DNA from 2 places in the Clostridium sp. DL1XJH146 genome. Region 2 is predicted to be linked to the other one. Evidence: riboswitches for the same ligand, from Rfam matches in the RefSeq annotation. Region 2 holds a riboswitch; the other holds the start of a gene.
The links. Region 2 has a riboswitch for glycine ahead of gcvT (glycine cleavage system aminomethyltransferase GcvT). Riboswitches for the same ligand answer to the same signal wherever they lie in the genome.
Positions count from the first base shown of each region.

Region 1: it holds a riboswitch for glycine, as region 2 does, so the genes downstream of both, ACVHXK_RS07880 (alanine/glycine:cation symporter family protein) here and gcvT (glycine cleavage system aminomethyltransferase GcvT) in region 2, are expected to answer to the same signal.

Region 1 covers NZ_JBTVVN010000012.1:27,564-40,194, forward strand. Annotated here, with positions in the region: gene purM (phosphoribosylformylglycinamidine cyclo-ligase) at 1-686, opposite strand, end outside; gene purF (amidophosphoribosyltransferase) at 688-2,124, opposite strand; gene purC (phosphoribosylaminoimidazolesuccinocarboxamide synthase) at 2,130-2,840, opposite strand; gene purE (5-(carboxyamino)imidazole ribonucleotide mutase) at 2,840-3,319, opposite strand; gene ACVHXK_RS07875 (hypothetical protein) at 3,853-4,044, opposite strand; gene ACVHXK_RS07880 (alanine/glycine:cation symporter family protein) at 4,259-5,647, opposite strand; glycine riboswitch at 5,702-5,800, opposite strand; glycine riboswitch at 5,999-6,079, opposite strand; gene ACVHXK_RS07885 (hypothetical protein) at 6,282-6,569, opposite strand; gene ACVHXK_RS07890 (hypothetical protein) at 6,672-6,947, opposite strand; gene ACVHXK_RS07895 (mechanosensitive ion channel family protein) at 7,258-8,415, shown strand; gene ACVHXK_RS07900 (M20 family peptidase) at 8,917-10,371, opposite strand; gene ACVHXK_RS07905 (hypothetical protein) at 10,540-11,217, opposite strand; gene ACVHXK_RS07910 (DUF5058 family protein) at 11,230-11,943, opposite strand; gene ACVHXK_RS07915 (glycoside-pentoside-hexuronide (GPH):cation symporter) at 12,130-12,631, opposite strand, start outside.
Region 2 covers NZ_JBTVVN010000017.1:50,262-62,892, reverse strand. Annotated here, with positions in the region: gene gcvPA (aminomethyl-transferring glycine dehydrogenase subunit GcvPA) at 1-945, opposite strand, end outside; gene gcvH (glycine cleavage system protein GcvH) at 947-1,330, opposite strand; gene ACVHXK_RS10035 (serine hydroxymethyltransferase) at 1,488-2,723, opposite strand; gene gcvT (glycine cleavage system aminomethyltransferase GcvT) at 2,747-3,853, opposite strand; glycine riboswitch at 3,950-4,032, opposite strand; glycine riboswitch at 4,036-4,138, opposite strand; gene ACVHXK_RS10025 (hypothetical protein) at 4,601-5,230, shown strand; gene ACVHXK_RS10020 (MBL fold metallo-hydrolase) at 5,317-6,219, shown strand; gene ACVHXK_RS10015 (sulfite exporter TauE/SafE family protein) at 6,281-7,087, opposite strand; gene ACVHXK_RS10010 (cupin domain-containing protein) at 7,282-7,899, opposite strand; gene ACVHXK_RS10005 (hypothetical protein) at 8,073-8,231, shown strand; gene ACVHXK_RS10000 (Lcl C-terminal domain-containing protein) at 8,306-9,682, opposite strand; gene ACVHXK_RS09995 (FadR/GntR family transcriptional regulator) at 9,958-10,671, shown strand; gene ACVHXK_RS09990 (tripartite tricarboxylate transporter substrate binding protein) at 10,854-11,930, shown strand; gene ACVHXK_RS09985 (tripartite tricarboxylate transporter TctB family protein) at 12,013-12,591, shown strand; gene ACVHXK_RS09980 (tripartite tricarboxylate transporter permease) at 12,607-12,631, shown strand, end outside.

The DNA of each region.
Region 1 (12,631 bases), on a different contig from region 2:
AATTTCTCCATAAGTTTAAGTACATTTTCAACATAAATCTTTGTAGGTGTAAGTAATTCTTCTCCAATTCTCTTACCTTTAAAGTCCATATCAAAATCAGTGATTAATTTTCTAACTAAAGAATATCCATTACTATGAATTCCAGATGATTCTATACCTACTAAAATATCGCCTTCTTTTATTTTGCTACCATCGATTATTTCATCTTTTTCTACAGCTCCAACACAAAATCCAGCAATATCATATTCTCCATCAGAATAAAATCCTGGCATTTCAGCAGTCTCCCCGCCAATAAGAGCGCAACTTGATTGCAAACATCCTTCTGAAATTCCTTTTACAATATCAGCTGCAGCTTCTGCATCTAATTTTCCACAAGCCATATAATCTAAGAAAAATAATGGTTTTGCCCCGTGACAAAGTATATCATTTACGCACATAGCAACACAATCAATACCCACTGTATCGTATTTTTCCATATGAAAAGCAACTTTTAATTTTGTACCAACACCGTCTGTTCCAGATACAAGCACAGGACTCTTGAATCCTGCAAGATCATACATGCCAGCGAAGCTACCTAAATTATTTAAAACTGCATTACTATAAGTTTTTTCAGCATAATTCTTTATTTTCTTAACAGCTTTATAGCCTTCTTCAATATTAACTCCAGCTTCTTTATAAGTAGCCATTTTATTCCTCACCTTCTAAACGGTCTTTATCTTTTTCTATAGGTGCTGATACCGGATAAACTCCATCAAAGCATCCCATACATAAACCTTTATTTTCAAAAGTACTTAAAAATCCATCTTGACTAATATATGCAAGACTATCAGAACCTATGAAATCGCTTATTTCTTCAACTTTCTTTTGTGCTCCTATAAGGTCTTTTCTGTAAGGAGTATCTATTCCAAAATAGCATGGAAACTTAACCATAGGTGAAGAAACTCTAAAGTGAATTTCAGTAGCTCCAGCTCTCTTCAAAACTTCAACAAGCCTTCTACTAGTTGTTCCTCTTACAATAGAATCATCAATAATGACAACTCTTTTTCCTTCTACATTTACTTTTAATGCATTAAGTTTTGTAGATACAGCCTTTTCTCTCATTTGCTGAGATGGTGCAATAAAAGTTCTAGCTACATATTTATTCTTTATAAGTCCTATACCAAAAGGGATTCCTGAAGCCTTAGCATAACCTATTGCTGCCGATATACCTGAATCAGGTACTCCTATTACTATATCCGCTTCAGCTGGTGCTTCCTTATAAAGCTGTTCTCCTGCTCTAACTCTAGATTCATATACACTCACACCATCCATAAAACTATCTGGTCTTGCAAAATAAATATATTCAAAAGAACAAATAGATCTATTAGTTTTTTCCGCAAAATGTATTGATTTAATACCATTTTCATCAATAATCACTATTTCTCCCGGATCTACATCTCTAACAAATTCCGCTCCAACAGCATCAAGTGCACAAGATTCAGAACATATTACATAATCCCCGTCAATCTTACCAATACATAAAGGTCTTATTCCATTTGGATCTCTTACTCCAATTAATTTTTTTTCAGTAAGCATTACGATTGCATAAGATCCTTTTACCGCTTGAATAGCATGAACGACAGCTTCTTCTAATCCACACTTTGCTTTTCTTGCTATCATATTTAAAATTACTTCTGAGTCTATAGATGTGTGAAATATAACTCCTCCATCTTCAAGAAGATCTCTTATAGTATCTGCATTTGTTAAATTTCCATTATGTGCAATAGACATAGCTCCAAGCTTATATTTGCTTAATAGTGGCTGAGCATTTTTAACGTTACTTGATCCTGTTGTAGAATATCGGACATGTCCTATACCTGAACTACCTTTAAGACTTTCTACTGTATCTGGTTTAAGTGCTTCAGATACTAATCCCATGTCTTTAACACATTTTAACTTTTCTCCATTAGAAACAGTTATACCAGCACTCTCTTGTCCTCTATGTTGCAAAGCATACAACCCATAGTAAACAATTTCTGCAACATCAATATCTTTAGTAGAAAAAATACCAAAAACTCCACATTCTTCTTCCATTTTATCTTTGTCCTGAACTTGTAATGATAAATCATTATTATTTCTTATCATTAATATTATTCCCCTTTAGAAATTCTTTTAAGTATTTCTTCGTATGCTTCTGTTACATTACCTAAATCTCTTCTAAATCTATCTTTATCTAACTTCTCATTAGTTTCTGCATCCCAAAATCTACAAGTATCTGGAGATATTTCATCAGCTAAAACAATTTCACCCTCTTTAGTCTTTCCAAACTCTATTTTAAAATCGATTAATTTAATGTTCTGTTTTAAGAAAAACTCTTTTAATAAATCATTAATCTTAGCTGTCATAGCGTACATTTCTTTAAGCTCTTCAAATGTAGCTAATCCTAAAGCAACTGCATGACAATCATTTATAAGTGGATCTCCTAGTTCATCTTTTTTATAGCAGATTTCAAATATTGTTGTTTTAAGTGCAGTTCCTTCTTCTATTCCTAATCTCTTTGCCATACTTCCTGCTGCAACATTTCTAACTATAACCTCTAAAGGTATTATTTCTACTTTCTTACATAATTGTTCTCTTTCACTTAACTTTTCGATAAAGTGAGTTTTAACACCATTCTTTTCAAGCATTTCAAATATCATAGTAGTAATAGCATTGTTAAGAGCTCCTTTACTTTCTATACTAGATTTTTTCACACCATTAAAAGCAGTAGCATCATCTTTGTAATAAATAATTACGTTATCTTCACTATCCCCTTCAAATACTTGTTTAGCTTTTCCTTCATACATCATCTTTCTTTCCATTATAGTTCCACTCCTTCTGAATTATCCTCTATAAATTTTTCTTTCATATCTTTTCTAAATTGAATTAATTTTTCTTTAAGTTCTGGGTATTTTAATGCTAAGATTTCAACGGCAAGCATTCCTGCATTAGCACTATTATTAATTCCAACTGTTGCTACTGGAATCGGCTTTGGCATTTGAACTATTGCTAATAATGAATCCATTCCATCTACAGCTGCATTTATTGGAACACCTATAACTGGCAATATTGTTTGTGATGCAATAACTCCTGGCAAATGAGCAGCAAGTCCAGCACCTGCAATAATGCACTCAAAACCATTGTTCTCAAGTTTTTCTAAAGTTTCACTTAATTTTTCCGGAACTCTATGAGCTGATAATACATGAGCTTCATATTCTACTCCGAATTCTTTTAATACTTTAGCTGCACCCTTCATTTTTTCAATATCAGACTTACTTCCAAAAATAATTGCTACTTTCATAATTAACCCTCCTGCAAATTTCACTGTTTTCGTTTTTATATTAACATTCATAGTTTATTTAGTCAATATAATAACCGTAATTAACTGTAGATTATTCGTACTTTTAGGACAAACTACTCCTTTCTATTCTTTTATCGTTCGTCACGTTACGTATATCACAAAATACGATTGCAGATTTAATTTCTTTTTTATTCAGGAGGATTATTTTATTGAAGACTGTAAAAAAACTTTCATAATCAAAATCTGTACTTAAATAAAAGATTCTCGCCCAATCGTTCGAGAATCTTTCTTATAGTTTTAATTCAAAGAAACATAAAGACTCTCCTTAAAGGAGAGCCTTATAACCCGCACAAATTTATTAAACTTTTTTCAAGTTCCTACTCAATTCTATAATTCTTGTATCATTATTAGCTGTCTTCATTGATAAACTGTTTACATCCATTTGCAGTTTATTGATTTTTTCATTTTCCACTAGATACACTCCTTTCAATTACAACTTTCGTATCATTTTATAAATATAATCCTTAATCTTATTATAATATAATTCCTACACCTATTTCCATAGAATTTTTTAAGCAAATATCTAACTTATTACTATTATCTCCATTAAATAAAACTTTATGCGAACATTTGTTCTTCAATATTGTTTTACAACAAGCTACGTCATCAAATTCTAGCACCTTACCATTTCTTTTTTTACGCCTTTTTACAAAAAAATAACTCATAAACATTCCCACTAATAGACTAACTATAATGTTTATAATCATATCAAAATTAAAGTAACTACTTTCTTGATTTAACCCCGCTATATATAGCCCTAGTAATCCTCCTAATATAACACATAGATATCTTTACATTTATAACAACATAAAAGCACATATATGTAAATATATCTCTACATATATGTGCTATATATAACATCAAATATCACACTATCTTTTATTCAGCTACTTTAACCATTCCGTCATCTTCAAGGTCTTTAAAATATTTTCTTGTTTCATTTATAATAACTCCACTTAATCCAATTAATCCAATTAGGTTTGGAATCGCCATAAGTCCGTTTACTATATCTGCTATTTTCCAGATCATTTCTAATTTTAGATTTATCAACTGTAAAAATACTCCCAGTCCAACTAAAATTATATATACTGCTCTATATAGTTTAATTCCTTTTACTCCAACTAAATACACAGTACATCTTTCCCCATAATAATTCCATCCAAGTATTGTTGTAAAAGCAAAGAAAATAAGTCCAATCGTAACAATCAACTGTCCTATCATAGCTATAGGAAGCCCACTACTAAAAGCATAATTTGTCATAGCTGTTCCTGCATATTCTGAATTCCAAGCTCCAGTCATTATTAAAACAAGTCCAGTCATAGTACAAATAATTATTGTATCAAAGAAAGTACCTGTCATAGATACAAGTCCTTGTCTTACACAAGATTTAGTTTTAGCTGCCGCTGCCGCTATTGGTGCACTACCTAAACCAGATTCATTAGAAAATACTCCTCTAGCAACACCACTTCTCATCGCAAGCATAACAGTTGCTCCAGTGAAACCACCTGCTGCTGCTGTTGTAGTGAAAGCACTCTTTACCACTAAAGCTATTGTTCCTGGTAATAAATTAATATTTATTATTATTATTATTAAAGCACCTATAACATAAAATACTGCCATAAAAGGAACTGTTTTTTCAGCCACTGATGCAATATTCTTTACGCCTCCTATAGTTACTAGAGATACCAGTACTATTAACACTATTCCTGTCAACACAATTGGAATGTTGAAAACAATTTCTGCAGCTTCAACTATTGCATTTACTTGTGGGAATGTACCTATCCCGAAGAAAGCAACTCCTACTCCAAAGATTGCAAACATCTTAGCTAAAAATCTACTTCCTAGACCTTTTTCTAAATAATACATAGGTCCACCAGCCATTTGACCATTTTCATCAACGGTTCTGTATTTTACTGCAAGTAACGCTTCAGAGTACTTAGTAGCCATTCCAAAGAAAGCAGCTACCCACATCCAAAACAAAGCTCCTGGTCCACCAAGTTTAATTGCTGTTGCGACACCAACAATATTTCCTGTTCCTATTGTTGCTGCTAAAGCTGTACATAAAGCTGCAAATGATGATACATCACCCTCTGCATCATTGTTTTTTTCTTTAGAAAATAAATACTTTAGTGCAAGTGGTAACTTTTTAACCTGTAATACCCCAAGTCTTACAGTTAGATAAAGTCCCGTACCTACTAATAAAATAAGTAACGGTGGTCCCCAAACCAATGAATCAATTTTGTTTAATACTTCCATAAACCCTGTCATTAAAAAATCCTCCCTTAATTTAATATAATGGAGGAGACAAAATTATTTTCATAATTTCTATCCCCTGTCCTTTTACCTGAGAGATTCGATAGTTAATAATACTATCTTGCTCCTTCGGTGTCTGAATAATCAGCTCTCTCCAGAGGCTCGTCCAATTACGGTTTTCTCCTAAAATAGAGTTTCCAACTAAACTGCTTATTTATATGTACCTATAACTCGTTAATTCATTGAGTTTTGGAAACGTATAGATAAAATTTCATAAAGAAACTCTTGGGATTTTCAGTTCAACTAATTATTTTCACTTATCCATAACTCGTAAATTCACCGAGTTTTGGACAAGTACAAATAAAGTTTCACATTGAAAACCCATAGGTGCCTGAAAGTTTTTCCTCTTCGGCGGATGGCAAGCCATCTCTCTCCCACAATCTTCATCCGAACACATTGTTAATTTATTATTAATAAACCATTAATAATTATATATAGATTTTCATAATAATACAAGCTTTTATACAATTTATAAATTTCCCAATTAAACAACACGCATTTAAATAATGTTCTTAATTATCGAAGTAACATATGTGTACGTATAAAAAAAGATTTTCTCACCAAAGGCAAGAAAATCATAATCACTAGCTTAAATATATCTTTTCCTTCCAAAATAACTCATACCAAATATAACAGCTAAAGCCGGCGCATAATAATTTATTACTGGATTAGTATAGTCAACTAAATATATTACACCGTAGATAATTATTAATACACCTATCAGAAGGTTTGAATATTTTTCCCATTTTATAAGCCCTTCAAGGTTTTTAATTTTTTTATCTTTGTAATTCTTTCTTAATATTTTTTCATTAACGAAGGCTAATACTAATTCCAATACTCCAACTACAAACAATACAAAAATAAATCCATTATTCATCTTTAGTCACTCCTTTTAATTTAAATAATAAAATAAGGATGATTCACTATATCAGCAAATCATCCTTATTCACAAATTTTAGACTAATTTGTGAATATTATGCTATTTCAATAAATAAATTTTATCATACTCTAAATTACATGTACCATAAAAATCTTCATCTGCACAAATATCTCTCTCAACATAATATAATTGTTCATCTTTCTCAACTATTGATTTAATGAATTTATCGCCTTCATTAAATTTAAAACTATGGACCATTGAAAATCCATCAAGTTTGCTGAAGTCTTTTTCTTGTGCTTTAACTTCCTCATTTATCAGCTGCATATCAGCCTTTCCATTTTCAATATCTTTTATTATTTTATCCAAATTATTCATTACATCACCTCATCATATTTTCATAATTAATAACTATTACTGTTTAACATTATATCATAATAAACATGTAATAAAAAGCTTACAGCTATTAAAAAAATTCTTTTTTATGCAATTTCTTCAATAAAGAATATATAAATTTCAAAATATTATAAATACTAAAAGAAGAAAAATTAGAAATTGCTTTCCCTAGTAGAAGTATTTACATTGAATAGCGGCCTTATAAAAAGAACGCAATTACCCCTGTTACTTAGCGTATCATCTTGAGAATTATTGCAAAATCATTTAGAATGGTTAATTAGGGGGTGCTACAATGAGCGTATTACAAGAAGCATTTGACAGCTTTAATAATACAACAACTTATATTTATCAATTTATTACATTTAATAATCTCAAAATAGTTATAATAGCTCTATTAATTTTTTTATTCTTTGTTTTGTTTAGAAAGATTTTCACAAGATATATATTTAGTCGTCTATTAAAAATAAGCAAGAAAACAAAAACTAACCTAGACGAAATAATTCTTATATCCTTTGAAAAACCATTATCAATATTTTTCACCATACTTGGTCTTTATCTATCTATTAAATATTTAACCTCAAGTTTTGGATATGATATTACAGAATCGGTAATTTCCTCAACTAGTGCTGGCACTATTGTGCAAACTTCAAAATTTGTATCTTTATTTAGGTCTTCAATAATTATCCTTGTAGCCTTAGGCCTTCACAATTTATCTTCTGAGAATTCTAATTTATATAAAAACATTAATAAAAAGTTAAATTTGAAAGTTGATAATATTTTACTTACTTTTTTATCAAGGATTGTCCGATTTATTATAATTGCTTTTGCAACTTGTATAATTGCAGAAGAATTCGGCTTTAATGTAAATAGTTTTATTACAGGGCTAGGAATAGGAGGACTCGCTATTGCACTAGCCGCACAAGATACTCTTTCAAATATTTTTGGTGGAATAGTAATAATTCTTGATAGACCTTTTACTATAGGAGATTGGATTTATACTCCAACCATTGAAGGTACTGTAGAAGATATAACCTTTAGGAGTACAAGAATTCGTACCTTTGCCAATGCCTTAGTAACTGTACCTAATTCAAATTTGGCAGACGAAGCAATAACTAACTGGTCTAGAATGCAAAAAAGAAGAATTACTTTTAATTTAGGTGTTAGGTACGATACTCCTAAAGAAAAAATTGAAATATGCACTCAAAAAATAAGAGCAATGCTTACTGAAAATAATGATGTTCATAAAGAAACCATTTTTGTTACTTTCAATGAATTCAATGAAAGTAGTCTAGATATTTTTCTTTATTTTTTCACAAACACTACTAATTGGGGTGACTTTTTAAAGGTAAAAGAAAACATAAACTTTAAAATACTAGAAATTCTTGAAAATGAAAAAGTAGAAATCGCCTATCCTAGCAGAAGCATTTTTTTGGAGAAAGAACCTTCTTAAAAGAGCAATGCACAATTCATAATACACAATACATAATGTACAATGCACAATGCACAATGCACAATGCACAATGCACAATGCACAATTATTGTAGATTCTCAGCAGAGCTGAGAATCTTTAATTTTGTAAGAGCATTATATAAACTACAAACATTTATGTGTTAATATTATTTATGTATTTATATTATTTTTCACTGATACTTATCATATATCACAAACAACATCTTATTTCCAAACTAATGCAAGCAGGTTCTGCATCAATCAAAAATTCTCCTATAAAAACAATTAATAAAAACCAGGAGATTTGCGTAAAAACAGATCTCCTGGTCTTTTGGTTTTTGATCTTTAAGTTAATTCTAGAAATATTTTAGCTCCGCTAAAATATTTCCTCCTTAATTGTGCATTGTGCATTGTGCATTGTGCATTGTGCATTATCACTTAACACTGCCTTTTTCTTTTTTTAAAAAATTGCTAATTGCAAATTGCAAATTGCAAATTTCCCTTAAGTGTTAGAGTTCACTATCATTTGCATAAAGAAATGAACTGCTTTTTCAATATTCTCGAAAGAAATCCTCTCATCTACACCATGCATTCTCTTTAAATCATCATTATGTATTTGATAAGGTGAAAATCTATATACATTATCACTAACATCTTCATATTTTCTAGCATCTGTACCTGCCATTACTAGATATGGAGATACTATTGCCTCATCAAATATTTGATATACTGTTTTTTCTATAATTTTGAATCCTTCACTGTCTGCACTAGAAACCTTTGATGGATCTTCAAGTCTTAAAGGCTCAATTTTAACTCTTGGATTATTAACTACTTTTTCAATATGTTCTAATAAATCTTGTCCTGTTTCTCCTGGAAGAATTCTAAAGTTAAAAGTAGCTGTAGCTTTTCCAGGCAAAATATTTGGCTCCATACTACCACTACTCATTGAAGCTGCTGTAGTTGTTCTAAGTTGGGCATTCCCAGCTCCAGTCTTAGCAAAAGCCATTTTGAAAACAGGAGCAAATAACCATAAGTTTGATATTATCATCTTATTTGAAAAACTCATTTCTGGTCCTATATACATGAGCATATCCTCTAGTGGCTTAGTTATTTTAGTCTCACATTGATTTTTTTCAAGTGCAACAATTGCTTTTGCAATCTCTCCAAGTGCAGTATTCTTAGGTGGCATTGAAGCATGTCCTCCAGTGCTTTCTACACTTAATCTAACATTTGAATATCCCTTCTCAGCTATTCCTATTACAGCAAGAGGTCCGTCTACTCCTGCAAGCGCTTCTTCAGTTACACATCCACCTTCATCTATGACAAAATCAAATGTTATATTGTTCTCTTCAAAATATTTAACAATATTTGTTGCTCCCTCACTTCCTCCAACTTCTTCATCATGACCAAATGCAAGATAAATATCTCTATCGGGCTCATAATTTTGCGCAAGCAAGTTCTCTACGGCTTCAAGTACTGCTATCATCTGAATTTTAATATCTAAAGTCCCTCTTCCCCACAAATGTCCTTCTGCCAATTCCCCACTAAATGGAGGATATGTCCAATCCTTTAAAGAATCTTCTGATGCAGGAACTACATCCATATGTGCTGTTAAAAGTATAGGTTTTTTATCGCTATTTTTCCCTTTCCATTTATAGACTAGAGAATATTCATTTACAACAGTTTTTGAAAGTTTTTTATGAACAAGCTTATAGTTTTCTTCTACCCGTTTGTGTAATTCCTTAAACTTATCCCAATCTGTTTCTGAATAATCTGAATGAGAAACAGTTTTTATTTTTATTACATCAGCTAAATTTTTTACTGCCTTATCTCTATCAATATTAAATTCGCCTTTAGCTTGTACACTAAATTTCTTTGACTTAAATTTCAAAGTTCTAACCAAAACTACCACAATTAAAACCACTAAAACTACTAACAAAAACAACAAAAATCTCATTTTTAATACACCTTCTTGTCAATGCATAATACATTTTTGAATGCACAATTCACAATGTACAATGCACAATTATTGTTGACTCTCAGCAGAGCTGAGAATCTTTAATCTTTTACTCTTTTAGTCTTTTCACTTCACTCTACAAACTTCACTCTATCTTTTTAAGAAAGATTACTTCTTCTTATCAAGAAGTCCCTTTTTATACAAAGCTCTTGCACTAACTATTGATATTACAGCTGCCACTGGAATTATTACTGCTATATTGATATCCACAACCATTAATATTATTATAGAGAAAAGGAGTGGTGCTACTGCAAGTTTCCATTGCTTTAATATCCAGTATACTCCTAGTGCTCCAAATAAAGCTGGAAGAACATTATCAAAAGCTGGTTTCAACACTTCCGAACTTAAAACAGGTGTCAATGGCACAATAGCTAAAACTCCTACTATTATTATTATTTCCGTAACCATTGTAGAGGTAGCAACAGATATTGTTGAGATAATATCTCCTTCTTTTGTCCCTGGTTTAACTTCGGCAATTTCCATACTCATAGAAGCACATGGTATTTTAAGATTAGTTAAATTACCACTTACAAAAGCTAAATAAGATGCTCCTGTACCTAAAAGAGGCGTATATGTAAGTACCTCTGCTATACAAACTGGAATTTCCAAGATTGCTATACTCCAAACACCTATTAATAAATTTTTAGTTGGTGGGAATATATTAAATTTGATACTGATCATCGTTGGTACTATAAAAATTAATAACAAGGCTAATAACCCAGTTATTCTCCCTAATTTATGAATTTCATCATCGTATGAATCTGCTAATCTAATATCCTTGTCCATAAATTCATCCCCCTATCCTATATTACTAAATAAAATTGCTAAAGCCATAGAACCTACCATACTTATTGATAAGGCAAAGCTATTAAGCCATTTTATATCGAATTTTTTAATCAAGTAAGTTATAGACACCATAATTAATGCACTACTTAATAACGTGTATAAAGGAACTCCTCCTGATACTATAGGCCCTCCAATAAATACAGATAATACTCCAAAATATAAAGCAGATATTACTATTTCTCCCCATGCAGAATCTTTTTCTTTCATATTATTCATTCTACCTTGGATTTTTTTTAAGAATAAAATACAAATAAGTAGTCCCCATATTATACCAATAGACATAACCCACATAGAGTTAGCAAATACAGCAGCAGTATATTCTGTTGAACCAATTCCACTAACGCCCATACTCTTTGCTCCAATTTCAGCAGACATAAGCTCATATGGCGCTGACCCTATAATTGATAATCTAATCCATGGAAATGGTATTCCAAGAACTGGTGCCATCGCTATTAAAGCTATTAATATCGGCAGAGATGGTACAATTGAAAAAACCGCCGAAGACCTGACTGCTGCCATCATTTTTTCTTTAGTTAATCCTATTTTTTTACCTTCTTTCCATGCCTTTATAAAAAATATTATTGCTTGAACAAAAACAAAAGTTATTACAACAGCTCCAATTTTAAAAATATATGAACTATTTGCAATATCTAAATAATTATCCACGTACTCACTCCCCTTTTCATTTGTATATATTTTAATAAATTATTACCATTATACCACTTTTTGCATTAATTCAATAATTATTTTAATTAATAATTCTTAAATTTAAAATATTTATAGAACAAAGGTGTTGAATGTTTTTCTTTTATAAATTATAAAAAAACATCCATTTTTCTTTAAAACTAGCCTTTAGTTAATACTAATATCTCCCCACTCTTCTAAATCTCTAATAATCTTATTGTACATTTCAGCATCTATTTTAAATTTATGTTTATATACTAAATATCCTAATAATATAAAAATCAAAGGTAAAATCAACATAGCAACCTTCATCATAAGTAATCCACCTTCTGTTACATCCATAGGTGTTTTGGCTCCTGTTATACCAGAAATAATAACTGTTGCAGAAACAATAGCACTCCCTATTGCCCCTCCCATTTTATAAATAAATGGCTGTATTGAAAAAGTAATGCTCTCATTACGTTTACCTAATTTCCATTGACCGTATTCTATAGTATCTGCTAAAAACATTAACATTAAAAGCTGAATGAATGCTTGACCGAGAAAAATTAGTATACCAGCAACTCCAATAAAAAGCATGTTCATAGGCGAAAAGAAAAAGATAATATACCCAACTACTACTGAAACTACAGCCCCTTTATAAAGGGAACGCCTTTCATATTTTTTACTG
Region 2 (12,631 bases):
TTCTCTTGCTTGTAGAGTTAAGACAAATGCTCGATTACCATCAACATCTGATGTTTGTCCTACAATTCTTCCAGGTAATTTTCTCATTAGTTTTTTTGTAGTGGCCATAAATCCTAAATATGGGCCACCAAAGTTCATTCCATTACCAAGGCATTGACCTTCACCTATAGCTATATCAGCTCCAATTTCACCAGGAGTTTTTAAAATTCCAAGAGAAATAGGGTCAACACTCATGATAAGTAAAGATTTATTCGAATGTGTTATTTTTTCAATTTCAGTCATATCTTCAACAATGCCAAAGAAGTTTGGACTTTGAACAATTACACCAGCGGTATTTTTATCTACTAATTTTTCAAGTTGTGCTATATCAGTTACGCCATCTTTTGTATCAATTTCGATGACTTCAATATTATGGAACCTCATATATGTTTTTAAAACTGTTATAACTTGAGGGTCAACTGTTTTTGAAACAATAATACTATTTGCTTTTTTAGTAGAAATGGCCATCATTGCTGCCTCTGCACAAGCAGTTGAAACATCATATACAGAAGCATTAGATGCATCCATATCTGTAAGATTTGCTATTTGAGTTTGATACTCAAAAATAACTTGAAGTGTACCTTGGCTTATCTCAGGTTGATATGGAGTATAAGCAGTATAAAATTCTGATCTAGATGTAATGTGTTTTAGAACAGAAGGAATATAGTGGTCATAAGAACCTGCGCCTAAAAAGCATACTAAATCATCACAACTAGAATTTTTGTCAGTAATTTTTTTCATGTGTTTTGTTACTTGGAGTTCTGCCATAGGCTTTTCAAGATTAAGTCTTCTTGAAAGTTTAATATCTTCTGGAATTATGTCAAAAAGGTCTTCAACAGAATTTATTCCTATGCTTTGAAGCATTTTCTCTCTATCTTTTTCAGTATTAGGTATATAAGGAAACATCTTATGCCTCCTTATTAATTAGATTCTTGTAGTCTTCTGCACTTAGTAGTGAATGGAGTTGAGATTTATCAGTAATTTTTATACGGATAATCCAGTTTTCATAACAATCTGTGTTGATTAGTTCTGGTTCGTCTTCTAAAGCTTCATTAATTTCAAGAATAGTACAATCAACTGGAATGTATATATCTGAAGCTGCTTTAACAGACTCTGTGCTTCCAAAAGACTCTCCTTTTTCTAATTCCTCTCCTTCTTCAGGAAGTTCTACATAAACTATTGAACCTAATGCGTGTTGTGCATAATCAGTAATTCCTAGATAAGCTGTATCTCCATCAACGCTTAACCATTCATGTTCCTCAGTGTATAATAAATTTTCTATAATTTTCATATTAAATTCCTCCTCTAATTTTTAAATCTATTTTTCATTTATATGTGCTTTAAAATATTGTTGATAATAAAATGCTGACTAAGTAAATTAGTTTATTTCAGATAAACCATATTAATCAACTATTTTTAAAATAGAACCTATTATTTAAACAAACTTTTTACTTATACAGTGGATATTTGTTGCATATTTCTTTAACTTTTTCTTGTACTAGTGAGAGGTCTTCATCTTTGTGTTGCAGAGTATAATTTATCAATGATGCAATTTCTTTCATTTCTTGTTCTTTGAAACCCCTTGTAGTCACGGCTGGAGTACCTATTCTTATTCCACTTGTAACAAATGGACTTCTTTTCTCAAATGGAATAGTATTTTTATTTACTGTAATTCCAACAGAATCTAATAAAGCTTCAGCTTCTTTTCCTGTAATATCTTTATTAGTTAAATCTACAAGTAAAAGGTGATTATCTGTTCCACCAGACACTAGTCTAAATCCGTATTTCATTAATTCTTCACCTAGAGTAGAAGCATTTTTTTTAACTTGTTCAATGTATTCTTTAAAATCATCTTTTAGTGCTTCACCAAAACAAACGGCTTTAGCAGCAATAGTGTGCATTAATGGACCACCTTGTATACCAGGGAAGATTACTTTATCAATAGCTTTAGCATATTCTGCTTTACATAGTATAGCTCCACCTCTTGGTCCTCTTAAAGTTTTGTGGGTTGTAGTTGTAACAAATTCTGCATAGGGAACTGGTGATGGATGGGCACCTGTTGCAACTAAACCAGCAATATGAGCCATATCTACTAATAAGTATGCGCCAACTTCATCAGAAATTTCTCTTAATTTGGCAAAATCAATTTCTCTTGGGTATGCACTAGCACCTGCAACAATCATTTTTGGTTTATGCTCTAAAGCTAAGTTTTTTAAGTTTTCATAATCAATTCTTTCAGTTTCTTCAGATAAACCATAAGAAACGAAATTATATAATATACCAGAAAAGTTTACTTTGCTACCATGAGTAAGATGTCCTCCATGAGTAAGATCCATTCCTAAAACTGTATCACCAGGTTCAAGCATAGCCATATATACTGCCATATTTGCTTGAGACCCTGAGTGTGGTTGAACATTTGCATGTTCTGCACCAAATAGCTCTTTCAGTCTATCCCTTGCTAAATCTTCTGCTTTATCTACAACGAAACATCCACCGTAATATCTTTTGTTTGGATATCCTTCTGCATACTTATTAGTAAGTACTGACCCCATCGCTTCCATTACAGCCTTACTTGTGAAGTTTTCAGATGCAATAAGCTCAATATTATCATGTTGTCTATTTTCCTCTGCACAAATAATTTCATAAAGTTCATTATCTTGTTTTATAAGGTTTTCAAAGTTCATTATAGTCACTCCTAAATTTAGTATTATTTTTTATATTTTTTAGTGTAGAATTTTTTACTAATAACTTTTGCAGCTACAAATTTTTTGCGTATTTTGATTTGAATATGAGTTTCCAGTGCAGTGTATTTAAAATCAATAAGAGCAAGGCCTATTGCTTTCCCAACTGTTGGGGATAAATATCCCGTAGTTACAACACCGATTTTTTCATCATTTGAATATACTTCATAACCATGCCTTGGAATTCCTTTGCCAATTAATTCAAAACCTATAATTTTACGTTGAAGTCCTTCTTTCTTTTGCTTTGTAAGAGCATCTTTTCCAATAAAATTGTCTTTATCAAGTTTTACAAAGAAACCGAGATTAGCTTCAAGAGGAGTTATGTTTTTTGATAATTCATTTCCGTAAAGAGGAAGAGCAGCTTCGAATCTTAGGGTATCTCTACATCCAAGTCCTGCTGGTAGGATGCCATATTCTTCACCAGCTTTCATTAAAGCTTCCCATATTTTTTCAGCATTTTCATTTAAGGTGTATATTTCAAAACCATCTTCACCAGTGTAACCAGTTCTTGATACTAAACACTCAGCTCCAGCAATTTTAACTTTGTCCATAAAGTAGAAGAATTTAATTTCTTCAAGATTAACATTAGTTAACTTTTGAAGTATATTTTCAGCTTTTGGTCCTTGAATTGCAATTTGAGATATTTCATTAGATTTGTTAGAAATCGTTAAGTTATAGTTTGCTTTGTTATCAACCATCCATTGATAGTCTTTTTCTATATTTGCAGCATTTATCACTAGAAGAAAGTTATCATTGCTATGTTTATAGACAATAAGGTCATCTACAACACCACCATTTGGGTAACACATAAAGGTATAAAGTGTTTGATTATTATTTAGGTTACTTAGGTCGTTTGTAATAAGATTTTGAATAAAATCGAAACTTTGTGGCCCTGTGATTTCAACCTCTCCCATGTGTGATACATCAAATAGTCCAGCAGAAGTTCTAACTGCTTCATGTTCTTTTTGAATATCTGAATATTGTACTGGTAGAGCCCAGCCAGAGAAATCAATAATTTTCCCCATATACTTTTCATGCATATTAAACAAGGCAGTCTTTTTTACATTTTCCATTTTTGTAATCCTCCTTAAAAAATTGTAAATTTATAAAAATATATTTTTATAACAAAAAAAGGAATATAACAGGCGCAAAACAAACCTGTCATATTCCTCTGTATTTTTACCTGAGAGTTTTAATACTTAATAAAAAAAGTACCTTTCACCTACGGCGCCACTTAGTGGACTTTCCAGAGTTCCATCCATAAACGATATTTTTGCCTGAAAGTTTCTAAGCTAATTTGACAGTTAACTTATTGCTTCTTCGGCTATCTACTAAAAGATATCTCACGTTTACTTCCTTTGGAGAACTATAATAATTATTAAAATTATAACTATAATATATTATTTTGTCAATATAATAATTAATGTAGAATTTTGTTGATAATTTAATTTTTATTGATGATTTGATTTATTTTGTTCAATAGTTTAGAATTATATTGATTTTGAATTAATTAAATAATTAAACCTGAATTGACTATTGAAAAATTAAGTCAGGCTTTAGAAAAAAGTTTTGATAAAGATAATATTGAATTAAATAGTATTTACGAGAAATATTCTTCATGGGAATAGGGATATGGGCAGACACCTATTTTTCAAATAGAGTATCATAAATAAGGTGACTATGAATATGCTATTTTATGTGACTTAAAAGACAAAAAAGAATATATAGTTAAAGATAAAAGAGTCATTTTAGGAATTAGAGATTATTTTATTCCTTACACTACTGATGGGAATAGATATATAATTTTCGAAGAAGCATATATGGAAGATTGGGAGCTTGAAGAGTCATTTAAGGAAGGTATTAAAAAAGAAGAATTTTACAGAGAAGGATACAGAGAAAGTATAAATATTATAGCTTTAGATAGATTTGTTGGAGAAGTAAAAAATGAATGTGATATAATTTCTTTTAAAGAAATTTATAAAACAGAGCTTACTTCGTGGACAAGGTATTTTGGCATGGATGATGAAAAGATATATTATAGAGTTAAGAATTTTGAAAGCAAAGTTGAAGATATATATTCAATTAGTAAGATAACGTTGGAGACAGAGCTAGTAAGGTCTATAAAATTAAATGATGATGGGTTAAGTGCCTATTATAATTTATGGCACGATGTGAAAAATAGAAACATATATGAGACAAAAATTATTGGAGAAAATAAGAAAATAGTTAATGAAATTTATAATATTAATACTAGTTTTACACTAGATAATAAACGAGAAGATATTGATAGCATAATTGGGGATTACGTGATATCTAGCTTTTGGACTGAAGATGATAATGGAGATAATTATAAAGACTTTGTTAAAATAAAAAATACTAAGAGTGGTGCTACCAATATATACGAAGGAGTCTGTGCAATATTTGAAGATAGTGTGATTTTATTTAAATAAATTTGAACTATTACAGGAGGTTTAGTAAGTAAAGAAAATTTATAATAATAAAACTAATGAAAATAAAGAGAAATGGAGAAAATATTATGGATATATTAAAAGTTAAGGGAAATACATTTTGTATAAATACGGGAATGACTTATATACCTTTTTATAAAATTAATGATGAAGAAATTATTATGTTAGACTCTGGATGGGCAAGGGGAGAAAGAGTAGGAATAGATGAGATATTGGAAAAGAATAATTTTAAGGTAGTTGGTATAATTTGTAGTCATACACATATAGATCATGTAGGCAATAATACATATTTAAAAAATAAATATAACTGTATTATTGCTATGCCAGCCTATGAAGCTTTTTTCTGTAGTTCTATAGTAAATTTAAAAGTTTATTATAGTAGTCAAACATTATCCAATGTAGAAGAACATTATGGACATATGGTTTGTGAAACAGATATTAAAATTTTAGACAATCAAGATACTATATATATTTGTGGTATAAAATTTAAAATTCTTCATACACCAGGGCATAGTCCGGCGCATATTTGCATTACTACACCTGATGATGTAGCTTATGTAGGAGATTCACTTATAAGTTACGAAGTTATGAAAGGGGCAAAATTGCCCTATGCATTTGTATTAAAAGAGGACTTGGAAAGTAAAATAAAGCTTTATGATTTAAACTGTAGCAAATATATAGTGGCTCACAAAGGAATGTATGATGATATTACTAAGCTTATAATGGACAACATAGACTTCTATAAAAATATAGCGCGAAGACTATACAATTTGATAGAAGAGGCAATGACAATGGAAGATATTATGAAAATTATCATAAAAAATTGGAAAATTAATGTTAGAACAGTATATAAGTATTCAGAGATAAAATTTATGCTTGAATCATATGTTCAATATCTAGAAGAAACTGGAGAAATTGAAATAATTATGGATAATGGATTTCTTAAATATAAAAGAAGCGTGAGTAAATAGATATACATTAATAAAACAATGATCAATTGGTTATTGTTTTATTAATGTATAAGTATGTATTTTATAACCCCAGTAGACTTTTACTAACTATTAAGATTAAGCCTAATACAATGAAAGTTAATCCTATTATTTTGTACATAGATTTTTCATCTGATTTGTTGGCAAATAAAGCAGCACCTTTTGCTCCGATAATTGAAAAAAATCCAGCTAATAGTACTTCAGATAAAGGTATTGATGACATATGTATAAAGTGTCCAGCTGAACCGGATAGAGCGGTGAAGGTCATTATTAAAACGCTTGTACCGATAGCAGTTTTGATGGGAAAGCCAAGAATCCTAGACAAAATTAATAATAGCATAAGTCCACCACCCGCTCCAGCAATTCCACATATTATTCCTATGATAAAGCCAAACAAAATCGAAGAAAAAAACTTTTTACCTCTGAAAAATTGGAGTAATTTATTAGTTATATCAAAAATAGTACTATAATCATTTGGTGATTTTTTATGTTTTCTAAAGAAATTAATTCCCATTATCAAAGTAACAATACCAGAAGCGTTACCAAGGGTATTGGATGGTATCATAGATGAAAGATAACTTCCAAGTTGTGCACCAATTATTGCAGATAAAGCCATAGTTAAACCGTTTTTCAAATCAATATTTTTATGTCTTGCGTAAGTGATTGAGGAAGCTGTTGATGCAAATACATCAGTAGCTAAACTGATGGATATAGCTATATATGGGTCATAGTTTAAAAAAGTAACTAATAATGGTGTTACAATAACGGCAGCAGAAGCGCCAACTAAGCCAGTAATTATACCTGCTCCTATGCCTGCTATACTAATTATTATAATAGTAAATAAATTCATTTGATTTTTTATGTCCTCTCTCTAGTTAATATAATACAAACCTAATTATACATTTAAATACTCTATAATTAAATCCATAAAATCTTAAAAGTTTATTAATAAAAAAAGTTTTAGAAATAGGAATAAAAAAATCTGAGTTTAGGTGTCTATACTACCACACTTAAACTCAGATTTTATTGGAACTTAATAAAGTATTATCTACATTTTTTTTCTGCTAATTCAGCAATCTCTTTAGTTTCATGAACTGTACCAAATGGATGTTCAGGTGGGGCATATATAGAGTATAATTTAATTGGAGTATCACCTGTATTAATTAGATTATGCCATTTACCAGCAGGAATTAAAATAGCATAGTCATCAAATATTTCTTCTTCAAAATTCCATTTATCTTTATTATCACCCATTCTGACTATGCCTTCACCTTCTTCTATACGTATGAATTGATCTACATCAGGATGCATTTCTAAACCTATATCTCCTCCAGGTTTAATATCCATCAAGGTAACTTGTAAATTATCACCAGTCCACAGAGCAGTACGGAAATTTTTATTTTGCTTAGTAGCTTTATCAATATTAATTACTAATGGCTTAGGACCGTAGTCTTTTAGTTCAATAAATTCATTTTCCATTTCATCTGCAAAACGAGAATATTGATTTGGGAACTCATTACAATATCTTGTATCATACATTGGAGCGTTATTGTAGTAAAGGTATGGATACATCCTAAAGAAATTACACATATTAATTAAATTATTCATCGGTAAGTTACAACAACAATATTGGTGCTGGTTAATATTATTATAATTATTCATTTTCAAATGTCCTTTCACATGCTTCATTATAATAATATGATTTATGTTCAGTAAATGTGATTTGATTTTTTATAATATAGATAAAAGTAAAAATTATGGTCAAGAGTATTTGAGTATTATTTTTGAAAATACACATACTAAAAGTGGAGGCTAATTAATTTTAGGAGGATACTATGAAGACTAAAAAGAAACGTGAATGGACGAAAGAGAATTACTTGCATAATGGTATTAAATCACAAAATCAACATTCAAAAAATGAGCAAAATACAATAGTAAAAGAATCAGGAACTAATGAGAGTGGTATTGAAGCTAGAAAAAATGGATGGAAATAGTAAAAAAGTGCGAATATATTTTCGCACTTTTTAGTATTTGTATTGAAGAGAGTTAATTAGATTCTATCTAGTTCTTACTCTGCATCTCTTACAAGTCTAATCATATTAAATACTCTTTGTTCATCACCTTGAGGTGCATTTTCGTCTGCTGCTGGATAGTCATCTCGTTCACCAGTTTTAGGATCACTTTTTTGAGAACCAGAACCATGAGCTTCTACTTCTTCACCATCCATATAGCCTTTTGCCATACCAAATACAACATAAGATGCAGCACCATATTGTGTCTCACTTGCACTGCTATCATTGTGAGTTGTACCTGTCCAATAATAACCATAATCATCTTCCCCGAAGCAATTTACAACATGGGTACAATAAAACAAATCATCAATAGCAGGAGAATCAGTTGTGTAAGGTGATTTTGTATAATCTACAATACTTTGCAGTTCTTTAACATTAGGAAGTCTCCAATCATCGTAACCTCCATATGTAGCATTTTCAGCCCATTCTAAAGCTTCTTCCCAGTCCATTGTACCGTCACCGTTGCTGCCTTCTTCATAATAACCACTGTCATTTTGCATCCACATTAATCCTGTTGCTTCATCTGTAATAGTTTCATCGCCATTATCAGTATATAAATTTTGTCCGTAGTTTATGTTTCCTCTAACATGGTAACAGTAAAAATCTTTTGTGATTTCATATCCTTTGATACGTCCATCTGCAAAATTATAACCAAACACTGTTGTGTTTCCACCAAGTGTAGTTGAATCAAATATTGTACTAGTCAATATTTGAGAGTCAATGAAACGTGGTTCTCCTGCCTCATCACCATAAGTAAATACGAAGTAATCTGTGTCAATATATGGTGTTGAAGTGTCGGATGATGTTCCTGTTTCACCAGAGAAATCAACTAGAGAATACAATTCTTTAATTGTAGGAATACGCCAATCGTCATAACCAGCTAATTCGAAACTATCTAGTCCTTCTACAGCTGTTTCCCAATCTAGTTTTTCACCTGGATCTTGTTGCCATATTAGTCCAGTAACATTGTCTGTAATTGTACCATCACCATTATCAGTGTAACTTGGTGCATTGCCAGTATATGAAGCATCTTGACCATAGAAACTTTCGCCTTCTGCAGGTGCATCAATAATAGCATCGTTAGAATAAAAAGTTGTTTCATTAGTATCAACAATAGGATATCCACCTACTGCTGCTTCATAACCAACTTCGGAAAGAAGCTCTTCTTCTAATGCATTTGCATCTTCAAGTGACATCATATCAGAACTAACGCTAGGGCCACCTTCGCTCTTTATAGAATCAGCTTGCTCTTGTGTGTTTTCAACAGTATTTTCAGTTTCAGTAGTATTTACTTCAGAATTATTCGTGTTACTAGAACAACCTACAGTTAATAGTAAACCTGCTATTAGAATAGATGATAATAATTTTTTCATAGTTAATATTCCTCCTAGTTATATAGAAAATAAAATTTATTGTATATATAACTTAACTTATTAATGTGAAGTTGATGTGAAGATTATATATTTATGGATTTGATTATGATAAAAAACTTTGATGGCAATGTATTAGGAAAAAAATCCCAAAAAAACCTTTACATAGTATAATTTATATGATAATATAAAGATACATCAAACATCCTACGTTTGACGTATGATGTACTGCTTTGATGTGAGACTATAAAAATACAACAATAGGTGGGCGAATTTAAATGGAAAATAAAGTAAACAACAAAGGCTTGACTCCAGTAGGTGGAGGTTCAGTGGTAGACAAAACAATAAACCGAATAATTGAAGCGATATCTGTTGGTAGTTTTAAAATGGGAGAAAAACTGCCTAATGAGTACGAGCTTATTAAAGAACTTGAAATTAGCAGAAATTCACTACGTGAAGCTATGAGAGTTTTATCTGCTGTAGGAGTTGTAGAGATTAGACGGGGAGATGGAACTTATGTATGTGACCAAGTTAATCCAAGTCTTTTTGACACTATGATTTACGGTCTTGTATTTGATGTTTCATCTTCATCGGAATTGATTGAACTTAGACAATCTTTAGATGAAATAACGCTTAAGTTAGCCATTGAAAAAGCTGATGACGACGATATAAATGAGTTGAGACATTACCTAGAAGCTATGGAAACCTATATTGAAAATGGGGATTTTATTGCTGCTGCTGATGCAGATTATAATTTCCATATTAAAATTGTAGATATTGGTAGGAATAAGCTTTTATCAAGAATTGTCAAAGGTGTTTATCAATTTTTTAAAGTCTCTATTTATAGAAACATAGAAGCAGAGGAAAAATTTTCACATGCGACAGAATATCACGAAGAGATCTTAGACTTAATAGTTACGAAAGATAAATCCCACGTTGAAGATGTTATTAAGATGAGTCTTAATAGTTGGCGTAACAATATTAAGAAATAGTAAACATCTACAACGCAAAGGAAAGTTAACAAAAGTGATTGTTTTAAAATCACAAATTATCATTTTTAAAGAACCAATTTTTAAGGTAAGATTTTTAGCGAAAGTGATAAAAAACTAAAGCTAATTATCTTACTAAAGTAAATGCGTTAAGTATTAAAAATTAAAAATAAGGGGGAAAAGGAATGAAAAAGTTACTTTCTATTTTATTAACAATGTCAATGGTTTTAGTTTTATTTGCAGGGTGTTCTTCAAATGAAAAGGCTAATAATGCAGGAGAAGGTGCTAATGCTGAAACAAATTCTTCGGAAAATGAAAATGTTGAAGAGTCAAAATTTCCAGAAAGACCTATAAACTTAATAGTACCATTTGGTGCTGGTGGTGGGACTGATGGATGGAACCGTGCAATTGCAGCTGCTCTGCAAGAAGAAGGCTGGAGTGTAAAGGTTTCCAATGTAACTGGTGGTTCTGCTGGTTCAGTTGGAACTATGCAAGTATGGAATGCAAAACATGATGGTTATACACTAGCAGGTACTTCAGAAACTCCACTAGTCATTCCTGTAATGGCTGGTGATGAGCAAACTACTGACTACTGGGAATATTATATTGCTGGAGGATCTCCAGGAGTTTTATGTGTAAATAAAGAGGCTAATATTGCAGATTTTCAAGCTTTAATTGATGAAACAAAGTCAAAACCTGGTGAAGTAAAAATAGCTGGTACTTCAGGTGGATTATGGTTCTTATTAGCATCAATGCTTGAGTATGGTGGTGAAATAGATTTAGGTGTAGCAACTTATGATGGTTCTGCAGCAGCAATAACTGCTTGTGTATCAAACGAAACAGTTGCAGTTGCAGCATCAGCTGGTGAAGTTGCAGAATTTGTTAAATCAGGTGATTTAATTCCTGTAGCAACTTTCCAAACTACTGACTTTGAGCACCCTGACTTTGGTACTGTTCCTGCAGTTACTACATTAGTTCCAGAAGTAGAAAAATACTTACCATTAAACCAATTTATCGGATTTATGGTTCCAAAAGATACTCCTGATGATGTTAAAGCAGAATTAGAAAAAGCTTTTTTAGATGCATGTGAGAGCGATAGTTTAAAAACTTTTGCTGAACAAAACTATGCTGTATTCTACAAATGGGTTGGGGAGGAAGCAGATACGAATGTTGCCAAAGCTCAATCAGTAATGAGTTGGATGTTATATGAAATGGAAAAAACTGAGTTTAATCCAGAAGATTTTAACATTCCAAAACCTTAACAATAACTATACTAAGTTAAAGAATAAAATAAGGTGTACTTCTTTTAGGGGTACACCTTTATAAAAGAAAGGAGTAGCGATAATGGAGAAAAAAACATTGAGGAGAGCAGACCTTGCTATGAGCATTGTGTTATTGTTAATAGCCGCATTTGTGTTCATAATGTCTCTACAATTAATGATTAGAACCCTTAGTTTAAACAACCCTGATTCAGCTATATGGTACAGATCATCAGGTTTGGTGCCTATGATAGTTAGTGTATTACTTGCAATTTGTGCTTTGTCACTTTTCTCGACGGCATGGAAAGAGGGCGCTAGATTTGATTTTTTTACCAAAGAAAAAGTCGCACATTTTTTTACATGTAGAGAATTTAAGGTAGCTGGATTTGTTATAGGCTGGTTAGCTTTTTATATTTTTATATTACTAGGTCCAGTAGAAACAGCTATATATAATGCACTTTATGATATCGAAGGAATTTCATGGATAATACCATATTATTTACCTTACGTATTAATGACTTTTATATATCTTTTCATTTTTATGATTTCTTTTTCTGATAGATCAAAAAAAAGAAATTGGCTTACATCATTAATTATATCTCTTATAGTTTCCGTAATAGTAGCATATCTCTTTGGAGATATTGCAATGATTATACTACCTTAGAAGGAGGGTGATTATATGTTAACAAATTTAGGATTATTTT